DNA from 4 places in the Methylomonas sp. EFPC1 genome. Region 2 is predicted to be linked to each of the others. Evidence: riboswitches for the same ligand, from Rfam matches in the RefSeq annotation. Region 2 holds a riboswitch; each other region holds the start of a gene.
The links. A riboswitch is a leader RNA that binds a small molecule or an ion and turns the genes downstream of it on or off. The one in region 2 is predicted to bind cyclic di-GMP.
Positions count from the first base shown of each region.

Region 1 (3,083 bases), 2.4 Mb from region 2:
TGGTGAATCTGCTTGCTAAATTGCCGCAGGCCAAAGCCTTCGGCGAAGCGGGTTTTAGAATCGGCAGCCACAGCTTTTATCAGCCGTATTTCGATGTCAATCAACCCCTAAACGCCAATATTTTGTTGCGCATGACGGGCGAATATACCAACGCCAGACATAACATCGACATAATCGAAACGCAGCGTTTTAACCTTAACCCGGCCCTGACGCTGACCGATAACGACCAAACCCGTTTGACGATCCAAGCCAAACTGTCGCGTTGGCAGCAACCGGAGTACCAGGGCTTGCCCGCCACCGGCAGCATCGCCGGCGATTTTGTTACCCGGCCCGATCTGTTCCCGGGGCCGGCCAATCTGCCCGATAGCCATTCGGATGCCGATGCGGTATGGGCTACGCTGGACCGGCAGCTCACCGGGAGCTGGCGCTTAAACCTGAAGGCGCGCTATGCGCAGGCTGAATTCGACGAGAAAATTCAGACCCTGTTCGGTAGCGATGGCCTGGTCGCGGATCGGCCCTTGCTGCCGGCATCGCACTGGGCATTAGTGAACGCCGAATTGTTTCAACAACAGCATGAACGCAGCGTATTGGGCAATTTGCAGGGCAAATTTAAGCTGGGTCCCAGCGAAAACAATCTGTTGTTGGGCGCTGATTACAGCCGTTTGCAAGATGCCGGCTTTATCGAGGGCGATTTCGGCGCCTTAGGATTCGGCGTCGGTACGGTCGATCTGCGCGCACCGCTATTTGACTCCCCTTATGCCGTACCCGGTCCGGGCCGGGACAATCAGTTCATCGAAAACCTCACTTACGGCGCTTACCTACAGTGGCAAAGCACGCTGTACCGGCGTTTGCATTGGCTGTCCGGTCTTAGGCTGGGCAAGGTGGGTATCGATTTTAATAACGCGCAAACTGGGGTAAATGTCACCACGGATACGCTGAAATGGTTGCCGCGCCTAGGCGGCGTGATCGACCTAAACGACGAGGTTTCCTGGTTTATTTCTTATAGCGAGGGCATGCGCGGCCAACCGTTTGTCAATTTCGTCGATACGCCGGCCCCGGAATTGTCGAATCATCTGGAAACCGGTCTGAAATTCAATTTTGCGAATCAATTCAGCGGCCAACTGGCGTTGTACCAAATCGAGCGCAGCCAGGTCGCGGTCACCGACAGCAGCGATTTCCTGCGGCGTTCGGTCGCCGCAGGGCAGCAACGCTCGCGCGGTATCGAAATGGATTTGCTCTGGCAACCGGTCGAGGGCTTCAGTGTGCTGGCAAACTATGCGCATACCGACGCCCGCTTCATGGACGACAAAGCCGGGGTGGCTGCCGGCAATCGCTTGGCTCAAGTCCCGGAAGATGCCGGGCGGCTCTGGGCGCATTACCGTTTTCAGCAGAATGAGTTGCAAGGTTTTAGCTTGGGTTTCGGCGTGTACGCCCGCGCCGGCGCTTATTTATCCAATAACAATCGCTTTAAAACCGCCGGCTACCACAGCTTCGACGCGGCGTTGGCTTACGAAACCGGGCGTTTCCAATGGGCGGCCACGGTCAAAAATCTCAGTGATGAGGATTATTTTCAGCCCTACGGCTATTTCGAGGGCCGGGTAGCGCGGGCAGCCGGCCGCGCCGGGTTTCTAAGTTTTTCAATCAAGTACTGATGCCGTCGTTAACTATTTGCCACAGGAGTTTTTCAGGAGCACCTCACTCAGGGATTTAGAGTGATGTCGTAAGGACCGCGACAAACATGCCACATCCGCCGCGAGACGGAGCCGGAAAGCCACGGGTCTTGGAGATTAAGACAGCCGGGTTACCTGCCAGTTTAAGACCCGAAATTCGGGTTGGCGATTTGCAGATTAACTTTAACCGTAATTTATTAAGGAATAAAAAATGACAATCTTGCACTACAACCGCACTCAATGGGTAAGCGCCGGCCTGCTCGCCTTAAGCGCATTGACCGCCGTTTTGGCGCCTGCTACAGCCAGCGCCGCGCAAGTCAGCGGCGATGCCACCATTACCATCAACAATGCCGCTTTTGCGGCGGCATCGGTCAATGTCGGCAGTGGCTATCCGAATGGCTGGATTGTCGCGAAACATTGGGGCGCCAGCGATAATTTACTGGGCATCACCGGTGCAACCACCGGCGGAACGACGCTATCGGCAACTGCCAGCACCGCGATGTCGTTTGCGGTTAACGCCAACACCACGACCAACAGCTATCCGGCTGCCGGTCCCTATGGCCGTACCGAACAAGCCACGACGATGGACGCCGGCAATACCTCGGTCGGTCAAATCGGTCTGAGCGGCGCCTGGTTATTGACCAGCCAAGGCGGCAGCGGCATTTTGACGCCCTACGACTTTAGCCTGGTAAAAACCGGAAGCACCTGGAATATCAAAACCTACGATACCGGTTTTGGCTACCAAAATTTCTTGAAGCTGACCAACGTCTCCGAGTCGCTAAGCAGCAATGGCGAATTACTACTGAGCGGCGACTTGCAATGGACCGGTTTGTGGGCCGGTTTGGTTGGCGCCAATACCAATGCCGTGGTCGGTACTTTTAGCCTGGCGCCTAGCACGGCGCCATCGGCGGTACCGGTACCGGCGGCGGTCTGGATGTTCGGCAGCGGGCTGCTGGGCTTGCTGGGTGCAAGTCGCAGAAAAGCCTTGGTCGCAGCTTAACTCACAAAGTGGGCTTGGGGCGGTCGCCAAGATTCGCTTCGGGCCCGGACTTTCGGCAATAAATCCCTCTTCGTGCCCGCATGCCGTCGACTACGGCCGCTTGTGTATTCAGGCAGGGAGAGGGCTTATTCTGACCATCCGCTGATAGGGATTTTATGAAGATCAACAAAAACTGTGGCTATCCCACTTTGGTGGTGCGGGCGATGCTAGCCATCGGTATGGGAATGGCCTCGGCAAGCGCCGACGCCGCGACATTGAATGCGCCATCCGGCGGTACGTTTACGATGAACCTGGACCGGAATGCGCTGGCACCTTATGCCGGGGGCTATTACTTGTCGACGTTTTGGAGTACGGCAACGTCCAATGCTGATAATCCGGCCAATACCGGCGACCATTTGCTTAGCCAACTCAAT
Region 1 covers NZ_CP070494.1:4,070,892-4,073,974, reverse strand. Annotated here, with positions in the region: gene JWZ98_RS18630 (TonB-dependent receptor) at 1-1,652, shown strand, start outside; cyclic di-GMP riboswitch class I at 1,731-1,809, shown strand; gene JWZ98_RS18625 (hypothetical protein) at 1,882-2,670, shown strand; gene JWZ98_RS18620 (hypothetical protein) at 2,826-3,083, shown strand, end outside.
Region 1: it holds a riboswitch for cyclic di-GMP, as region 2 does, so the genes downstream of both, JWZ98_RS18625 (hypothetical protein) here and JWZ98_RS08075 (hypothetical protein) in region 2, are expected to answer to the same signal.

Region 2 (3,083 bases):
TATACCTACTTACAACAAGTCGGTAACGAAGCGGCGGCTTTGCGGCAACAGGCTACGGTTGATGCACCGGCATTGGATGGCGCTAATAAATCGCCGCTGGCGGTAGTCGATTTCAGCAGCCAGCAGCTGGAGATAAAACCGGCGATCAAACACCTGTCGCCGGAAGGCGAGGACAAAGTCAGCGTTTGGCTGGAGCATCTGGCTTTCGACCAACTCATGTCCTGGCTGGCGATTCTGGAAACCAAACACCGTTTGCAGGTGTTGCAAATCGATGTCGAGAAACCGGCCGATGCTGATGGCATCGTCAATGCCAAGGTCTTACTGGGTGTTGTTTAGTCTGCTCAGGTATCGTCGCTCCCGCGCAGGCGGGAGCCCAGTTGCCGCAGCTGATTTGCTGCGCGGTCCCAAGGCGTCCAGTTTCCCGTGAATGCCGAGTCCAGAATTCATTGATAGCTTCAAACTTGCCTTCCATGGCACTGGATGCCCGCTCTTGTGCCCTGTGGGTATCCCGGCGGGCATCACGGACTTCTTGGGTTTAGCTGAAGTAGCTCCATAGTCAGGATACGCCTTGCCGTCCACAGCTCACGAAAATTCATACCTGGATCACGTCCCACTGCTATTAAGTTAAGAGCGGATGGTTCTATCCCCCCTCATCCCAACCTTCTCCCGGAGGGAGAAGGGGCTTCTTCCTTCGCTCAATGGCAGTGAGGCAATGCCCGCAAAAAGAATCTTAAATTTCATAGCTACCGCCCGCGCCCGATCATCCGCTGAATTTTCGTGTTAGCGGCCGGCTTTGTAATACAGATGTATTACATGTCACGTGAATTTAACAATGCTGTAACCGAAAAGCCGCTATTGCTCTGGAATAATCCGCGTCAAGGTGAAGGGTCGAGGATCGGCAGTTCAGCAAGGATTCAGGAGCAACTAGGGAACACGGACGGCACGGACAAGGAGCGGCTAAGGAAGAGGATAGGGAGGAGGCTAAGGGGGAAATGGTAGCGGGGGCAACAAAGCGACGCTGTTAGGGTGTTAGATAGCGTCGAGTCCGATCTAAAGCGTGTAAAAGCCAAACTCGTTGTGAAGCGGGGACGGAAAGTCACAGGTCTTGCAGGTCAAGACGGCTGGGCTGTCACCTTATGTCATTAATCGAAATTTAAACATGAGGTTTTAAAAAATGAAATTGTCTAAAAAATTGTTGGCAGTTGCAGTATTGGCGGCGGCCGCTTCAGGCGCCGCGGAAGCGCGTATTCAATCAATTGGTGACAACACCGCTGATGGTAGCGAGTTTTTGTTCAACTTGGTTAACTACACAGCGCAAAACTCATTTACATTGGATTTGGGTATCACTGTTGAGCAATTTCTGGCTAACCCTAGCCAATCATTGTCATTCACACTGAGCGACAATAACTTTCAATCGTTCGCTGCTGCTTACACTGCTGGTAACAATGTTACTTGGGGTATTTCCGGTGGTCACCAAATACTGAGTGAACTTTCTGATTTGCAAAAATTTGGCTTTTACACAACTTCGGTTGTACCTGCTCCTGCCAGCTTTGATGCCAACGTTGCTGACATCAACAATACACAGGGCAAATGGAATGATTTGGTCAGCTATATCCAAACTCAAGACGCTAACAGCAACAACTTGAGTACCTTCAAAACTGTTGGCCAACAAGGTTATACCGCTGTTTACGGCAATGATTTCCAAACTGCGTTGCCATTTACTGCTCAAGGTCAGTTGGGCACTGCACTGTCTTTCGTTCGCGAAAGAGCCAATGCTGACGATTTCGATACCGGTGAATTAGTAACTTTCCCAGGCGTATGGAATTTTGCAATCAACGGCAACGTAGGTTCTTTGACCTATACCGCTGCGCCTGCTGCTGTGCCGCTGCCTGCCGCAGTTTGGATGTTCGGCGCCGGTTTGATGGGCGTACTGCGCGCAACACGTCGTAAATCGCTGGCGGTTTAATCCCGCAAACGTCTTGAGCCGGCCGGATTCTGCTTTGCTGGTTCCCCCTTCATGAACGGGTCGGCTCAAACTTTAAATTTAATCAATTGAGAGATATACAATGAAAAAGCAATTATTGTCTGCTGCTATCGCAGTGGCTTCTCTGGCAGGTTTCTCGCAAGGTGCATCCGCACATGCGCCAAGCGTTACGCCGGATATCGAAATCTTTATGTCCGGCGCTAGCGCGCAAGACAAAGCCCTGGCGGCATTGTTCGTTAATTTGTGCGACGCCGGTACTTTGGATGTATTTAAAGACAACGGTACAGCGGGTTCCGAAGGTAAAAACCATAGTGCTTATTTCTGCACACTGAACTCTACTAACGTGCCCGGCCTGACCGTCAACGGCGCTGCCGCAACCACAGCTAAAGTATTGTTCCACAAACGTTCTGCCGGCGGTTCTGCGCAAGGCGTTAACCCGCTGATCGACGGCGTGGCGATTGCTGCTATGCGTATCGACAACGGTAACTGCACCCAACAAGGCGCTACCAACACCTGGTTTTGCAACGCCAGCGGCGCTAACCTGACCAACGTGGTGTCCGATGCCGGTATTTCCGATGTCGAGCCAAAATTGTTCGTCGGTCCTAACAAACCTTCAAACGCCTCTGCGGTTGATCCAGTGGCTGCCGACGCAGCTCTGAACGTGGTGCCAGCAGCGGCCTTGGTATTTGGTGTGCCGGTTTCCGATAACTTGTATGTGGCTTTGCAAAGAGCCCAAAACCTGCTGGCCGGTTTTGGCGGCAGCTGCGCACCTGGCGATTACACCGAAGCCTGTATGCCGAGCTTGAGCAAACAACAAGTGGCTGAATTGATCTCCGGTCAAATCAAAAAATGGTCCGAGTTTAAAGTAAACGGCACTGCCTTAACCAGCTTGACTGCCGGTTTGACTTACACCGATTCCGACGGCACTGTCAGAAACGTGACCCCTAACGATACTAAAGTGCACTTTTGCAAACGTATCGACGGTTCCGGTACCGGCGCGCAACAATACGTCAAATTCCTGAACAACCCATGCAGCTCTGCCGGTTTGAATCCTGATTGGGGCGGCAGCAATTTGGCGGGTCCTGTTAAGCATGAAGTT
Region 2 covers NZ_CP070494.1:1,707,991-1,711,073, forward strand. Annotated here, with positions in the region: gene JWZ98_RS08070 (type II secretion system protein M) at 1-336, shown strand, start outside; cyclic di-GMP riboswitch class I at 1,056-1,134, shown strand; gene JWZ98_RS08075 (hypothetical protein) at 1,175-1,966, shown strand; gene JWZ98_RS08080 (hypothetical protein) at 2,067-3,083, shown strand, end outside.

Region 3 (3,083 bases), 960 kb from region 2:
AGGTCGAGCCAAAGGTTTGTTGCCAAAAATTGGCGTGCGTTTTTTAGTGGATGATTCCTGCACTGACTATTCCTATAAAGAGATTGCCGCTCGAGCAGTTAAAAACTGATTAGGGTTTTGTCCGCGACTTATTGACGGCCTCCTAGCACAAAATGCATAAGGTGTGGAAACTCAAGCCTTGGCTTTTTTATCCTTACGGATGCCCCGGACCGCATACGTCCTGGCTTTATCTTTGGCGGTTTCCGCAAAGAAGGTCTTCCAGGTCTCGCCGCCTCTGTCGGCAATTGCCGCCGAAATATCCTTAAATAAACTGATACCTTCCAACACCATTGTCGGGGTAAAACCATAATCGTGGGTGAGGTAGTAACTGATGCTCATCAGATAGGTTTTTTCTCTACTCATGAGCTTGATCAGACGCTGCTTTTGTTTATCGTAGACATAGTAAGAGGTCAGCGCCAGCAGGCTCAGGCCAAAAAATTTCGTCCACAACAAAATGTAGGCATCGTCTTCATAGAGCTTCTGACCCTTGTTCAAAATGGCATCGGTTTTATTCATATGTATCCTCGGTGAAAGTGTCGGGCATCTTAATTTAAGTTTGAAAATTTTGTGTTGGAAATATTGGATAGTGTCGTCATAACACAGCCGCCCAAAGCGCAATACCGCGTAACTACAAGGCTACCAAGAACCAAGCGATGTTTTTAGCTTAACCAGTAGCTATGCCATGCCATCGCCTTAAATGCAAAAAAGCCTTCTCCACCTGATGGCAAAGGCGATTAGAGGAATCAACCTTTTTCTGGGGCTGAGTGATTTTCATCGACAATTGACAGATGACTAAAGCTCTGGCGAGGCCGGTCGTCGATTGCCGACGAAGTCATGATACGCATGAGAATGTTGGATTATTATTTCGGAGTTCGTTCCAAACCTTCGTTCCAGCACCCTGATTTTAAAGCATCGTCAGCTTGGCATATCACTACCCGAACTGATGACTTTTACCCTTACGGCGCAAACTCAAAGCCGCCGCCCAAAATCTCTTAAAAAAAATAAGGGATATAACCCACAATACGCGAAATAACACACTCTGCATAGCGTTATAGCCATCTAAAACCCCAGAAAACCGCCACACTTATTACTACTCCACCCTATCAAACAAAACAGCCTATCGCATTGTTTTATATGAACATAACCATAGAAAAACACTAGCAACCCTTGCTCAAATATATTTTGGCGCATGTTTTGCTTTATAAATAGTGCTGCACCCACCTGGGCGCAGCCACCAAGTCGCCACACTCGTCGCAAGGCGGGGCCGGAAAGCTGCGGATCTGATTCAGATAGTCGAGCTGCCTCTTATGAGCGGGTAAGAGAAGGGTCTAGCCGGTCGAGATTCATACACCGACAACTACCCATAGCGCTCGCTCACTGGTCAGGAATAGTTTGTTGTATCACCTGATTAGCTAAACCCGTTGTTTAACTCACTACGCAAGCAAGCCCGGTATTTAAAACTCTTTGGACGGTCTCTCTCGCAACCATAGCGTAGCGTGATCAATTCAGGAATATTGAAATACATAGCGGTTTTAAGGCTGTTCAAATTGCGCGGGAAGCCATCGGCCCAGCACTTACCGTACGCAAAGGACCGGAAAGTAAGAGGCTGACATCGCGGCATCCGGCGCAGGTGCGTTAGGCAACGACTCGCAAAGGGAATTGCGAAACATTGAATGTCGCCGGTAAAACCTACCGGTAAAAATCTTCGTCTTACTATGAAAGGAATTGAAATATGTCTGTTAACACGAAACATGCGCCTGCCTTGAAAAAGGTCGCTGCAACACTTGCTATTTCACTTTTAGGCCTCGGCAATGTACAAGCCGAGACCGTAAACGGCACCATCTATAAAACCGTCGACCCGGTTCACGGCGCCGGCACCACAATCGATTTCTACTCGTTCTCCTTGTCATCAGCTGCCAATGTGATAATCGATGTCCTGGCGAATGAAGGCTACGCAGCGGGCTGGGGCGCGCATCCCGGCGCGTATGTCGATATAAACGGCGACGGCGAACTGACACTGGCAGATAGCCAATTCCGCATTTTTCAGGACACAGTCTCACTGACTACCGAAATCGTCAGCGGCGACGACAGCCCAGCTTACACCATACCCGGCAATACCGGCGGATGGGCCGATGGCAGCTTGTTGAGCCGAGACTCCTACCTGGCTACTGCATTGGACGTGGGCAATTACATTATTGCTTTTGGCGATTACTCTCTAACCATCGAAGAAGCTGTGCTGGGCTTCAACAAGGGCGACACCATCACCGGTGCGACCGGCGTCAACCCGATAACGGGCGCCACCGGTCAGGATCATTTCGATTATCAAATTACCCTGACCGCCACCGACTACGTCACCGGAGCCAGCCTGCCTTTGACCATCACCGGCGAGGGTGTTAGCGCAGTGCCGGTGCCAGGGGCCGTTTGGTTGTTCGGTTCTGCATTAATGGGATTCAGTGTATTAGGCAAACGCCGCACCGCGTAACCCCGGCAAACAAGAGCGAAAAGGTCAGCCGACATCAGCTGTCGACTCACCCCTCGCAATGCATGTCTAAACCCTTTGGAGATGTCTATCTTTTGGCTGCCAGGCCCGAAATACTCAGACAAATCCAAATTAAACAGCAACTTAAATCTACCACAATCGTAAACAACGATGTGGTAGATATTGGAGACACTCAAAAATGAACATCGATTTACAAACTATTTTTAAAATCACCCTATCGTCCGCCGCGCTAACCCTTGCCGTTGCTCAACCTGCGACGGCGGCTTGGTCAGGCGCCGATAACACTCTCGAGCTGGGCACCAGCATCTCAAACCCTAGTTTTAATTCCAGCAATTTGGGCTTCGCGGGCAATCCGTCTCTGTCCAATGATGGTTGGGGCATGCAAGGTGCATTTACCAACTTCTATTTGAGCTCATCAGCCCAATCCGTGACTGTCGACGCGCGTTCGTCCGCCGCAAACTTTCCGGCCTTTTCAATTTTCAGAACCAATGTGGCTTATTCGGGTGAAACGGTCGGCGTCGATACACCGGCTGAGCTAACCGGC
Region 3 covers NZ_CP070494.1:2,669,713-2,672,795, forward strand. Annotated here, with positions in the region: partial or broken gene JWZ98_RS12445 (XdhC family protein) at 1-4, opposite strand, end outside; gene JWZ98_RS12450 (hypothetical protein) at 172-555, opposite strand; partial or broken gene JWZ98_RS23210 (IS5/IS1182 family transposase) at 668-772, opposite strand; cyclic di-GMP riboswitch class I at 1,271-1,345, shown strand; gene JWZ98_RS12455 (hypothetical protein) at 1,772-2,521, shown strand; gene JWZ98_RS12460 (hypothetical protein) at 2,718-3,083, shown strand, end outside.
Region 3: it holds a riboswitch for cyclic di-GMP, as region 2 does, so the genes downstream of both, JWZ98_RS12455 (hypothetical protein) here and JWZ98_RS08075 (hypothetical protein) in region 2, are expected to answer to the same signal.

Region 4 (3,083 bases), 2.1 Mb from region 2:
AAACACCCAAATGATCGGGTTTGATGCCCCACCGGTCAAATAAAGTAAATAGGCCAACGCCAGTACATCCATGCATATTTGCGAAAAAATCTCGTGCTCGGTAACTTCTTCCGGGGTTCTCAGCCGCAGCCAGGTGTACAGATTGAGTATGGAAATCGCAAAAATCGCCAGCCACAGCTGGTTTTGCGGCAAATTAATACCTAGACCGTTCACCGCAATAAACACCGCCACCGTAACGGCAAACAGCATCAAATTTCTAAGAATGTATAACCAACGCAGGTTTTCGCGAATGGATATTTCGGCTTTGGGCAGAATGTGTGAAAGCATAGAAACAACACTAAATTGAAGAAAGCATCGCCGCTAGATATTACCGGCGCTTGCTTACCAAGGTGGAAAGCCGATCAAACCTGGATGGCGGCCACCTAAGTATTCAATCGATTTTTGATAGCAAGCTTCACTCCAACCGCTAAGCGCAAGAGCAAATACGGAATTAAGCTAGCCGCTTACAAGATCGAAAGATAATCTACGAGCTAATCCTTTCGGAGCAAGCGTCACGATCTGACGAATCATGTCCCAAAAAATAGTGCGGCATATCACGCACCAGCCAAACGCCAGCCGCCGTTTTTATCCACCCACCTCATGCTCAGCCAGTACCAAAACGTCATAGGCAGCATCATCGCAAACCATTCCCAATCGTCGATCAAAAATAATTTGGCAACCCAACCGTTGCCATCGAAATAGAGCGGCCAAGGCACACAGTAAAGAGTAAAAACAATACTACTCCAGATCAACAGTAACGCGCCTTTGCGGGTTTCTATACTCGACAGGGCCAGGAACACCCACAGCGGGGTTTTATCGGTTTTTTGCATACATCTCTCCACAGAAAAATCTCGTGCCAACCCAATTAGCGGCGCAACAACCTAACAATAAACGACTAGAAAATAAAGAAATTCCTGATCAAATCCACCAAAACAAACTTCACCACCAAGCGGGGATTATCTCCCAACAATTGAACTGTGTTATTTAAAATAAGCGCATGCGCTATTTCGCTGAATTTCGCCGGCAGCTCATTCATGCCATCCCAGGCAAAATAAGCAGCAATACAATGATATTTATATATTTTATTAAGTTGGCCCACTATTCGCTGTAACTAGTGTACTTGCTTCGTGGTTTGCTTTCCGAAAAAGCGGTTAGTAGGTCTCTACCCCTGCCATGTCTGCCGCCGGCGGAATGAGCAAATCTCTGAAAGCAAGCTTTGCCACACCCGTCGTGAGGCGGGGCCGGAAAATCACGGTTCTTAAAAAACGATTTAAAGAAGGCCGGATTGCCCCCATGCGCGCCATGGGCGAGGGCAAAGTTTGGCTCGCTGCTGTTGGTCAAGTTTTGTCAGTTTCGCTGTTACCTTTAATTCCAATAACAAAAGAGGACGATCATGATCTTTCATAAAACGGCTATAGCAGCTATTTTGACAACTGGCCTAGCGGCTGTTTCCAGCCAAGCGTTCGCGCACTCTTACTACAACCTGACCGGAGCGGGCTCAGTAACCTCCGGTAACTCCGCTATCGGCTTCGGCATCGCCAACAGCATCAACGGTACAGACGGTGTATCTGCAAACTCCAACGGCACCAATAGAGTCGCCAACGGTACCAACGTTTATACAGTCGGCGACTTAAACGCGAACACCTTAATTCCGGGCACAGGTACCGCGGCTGAGACAGCCACAGAAGTAGCAGGCAACCTGCCCTATATGTGGTATTCAGGTCAGCATACAACCGCTGCCGGCTTCACCAAACGCGAGTTGCATACCGGCTCCAGCGCTACAGACAACGATGGCGCACTGACAGCAAACCTTATTAGCTCAAACCCTAGCTTCGGCACTAACACTATCGGTAGCTTGTGGAAAGCTTACTCGGACAAAAACGGCGGCACTAACGCCGCCACCTGGGGCACCATCATGGCCGACCTACCGGCTGATGGCGACCATCCTTACTTGGCGGTAGCAGGCAATTCAGCTTCAACCGGCTTGGGACTGGACTACGGCTTGATTCATATTAGCTGCGGCGCAAACACAGCAAGCGCTAACTGCGCCAGCGCGGGCAATATCAAAACCACCATTACCGTGAAAAACGACGCCGATTACAGCCAATTTAACGGCTTATTGGACGTGGCCCTGTATCGCAATGTGGACAGCAGTTCCACATCTGACCGTAACGCGGCTGCCACAATCGGCGAAACGGGCCTGCAAGGCTCAAGCTTGGGCGAAGCTATCTGGACAGCCAGCATGAGCAGCACTTCCGACACCTTGTTCTACTCGTTTGTGTTCGATCAAGCAGAGTGGAATGCCACAGGCACACCAGGACTACACACCAATGGCTTTTATACCTTGGTGGTCGGCGCGCACGGTGGCAGCGCGCTCGATGGCGTAACCTACGACGTACTGGTTACCACTTCGGCAGTGCCTGTTCCAGGCGCAGTCTGGCTGTTCGGCAGCGCCATGGCCGGCTTGATCGGTTTCGGCCGCCGCAAACAAGCACTAGCGGCTTAATTACCCAGCGGGATTGCCGCCAAATAGCGGCAATCCCATCACCAAGCGCTGTTTAACGACAGGCTTACACTCATATATTTGATTCGATAGATATCCAAAATGACTGCAAACTTAACCTTTAAAAAACTAGCACTAGCCGGCGCCATGGGCACGTTAATGTCGATCAGCGGCATGGCTAGCGCTCACGTAACCTACAATCTGGCCTCCGGCGATACCTTGCCACCGGACGGTTCCGCTATAGGCCCATGGTCGGCCGGCGATCCAGGCTACATTGGCAATTTGCCCGCCACCTGGGTCGCGATGATCCATAACGACGGAGGCATAGCTACCTCGCAAACCGCCAGCGGCCACGGCATAGGCATGGGCGCCAAAGCTTATAAAGACGGCGCGACAAACTGGGGGCATACCGCCGATTACGGTTTGTTTGAATTGCATGCCGATGCGGAAGTGACCATCACCGTATCGTCGGACGGCTCCAATCTGCGCCCGGCTTTTGGCTTGTGGAGCGGCTGGGATACCGCGGGTAGCAGCAGTCGCC
Region 4 covers NZ_CP070494.1:3,829,274-3,832,356, forward strand. Annotated here, with positions in the region: gene JWZ98_RS17490 (ATP-binding protein) at 1-327, opposite strand, end outside; gene JWZ98_RS17495 (hypothetical protein) at 594-869, opposite strand; cyclic di-GMP riboswitch class I at 1,248-1,332, shown strand; gene JWZ98_RS23265 (hypothetical protein) at 1,433-2,545, shown strand; gene JWZ98_RS17505 (hypothetical protein) at 2,645-3,083, shown strand, end outside.
Region 4: it holds a riboswitch for cyclic di-GMP, as region 2 does, so the genes downstream of both, JWZ98_RS23265 (hypothetical protein) here and JWZ98_RS08075 (hypothetical protein) in region 2, are expected to answer to the same signal.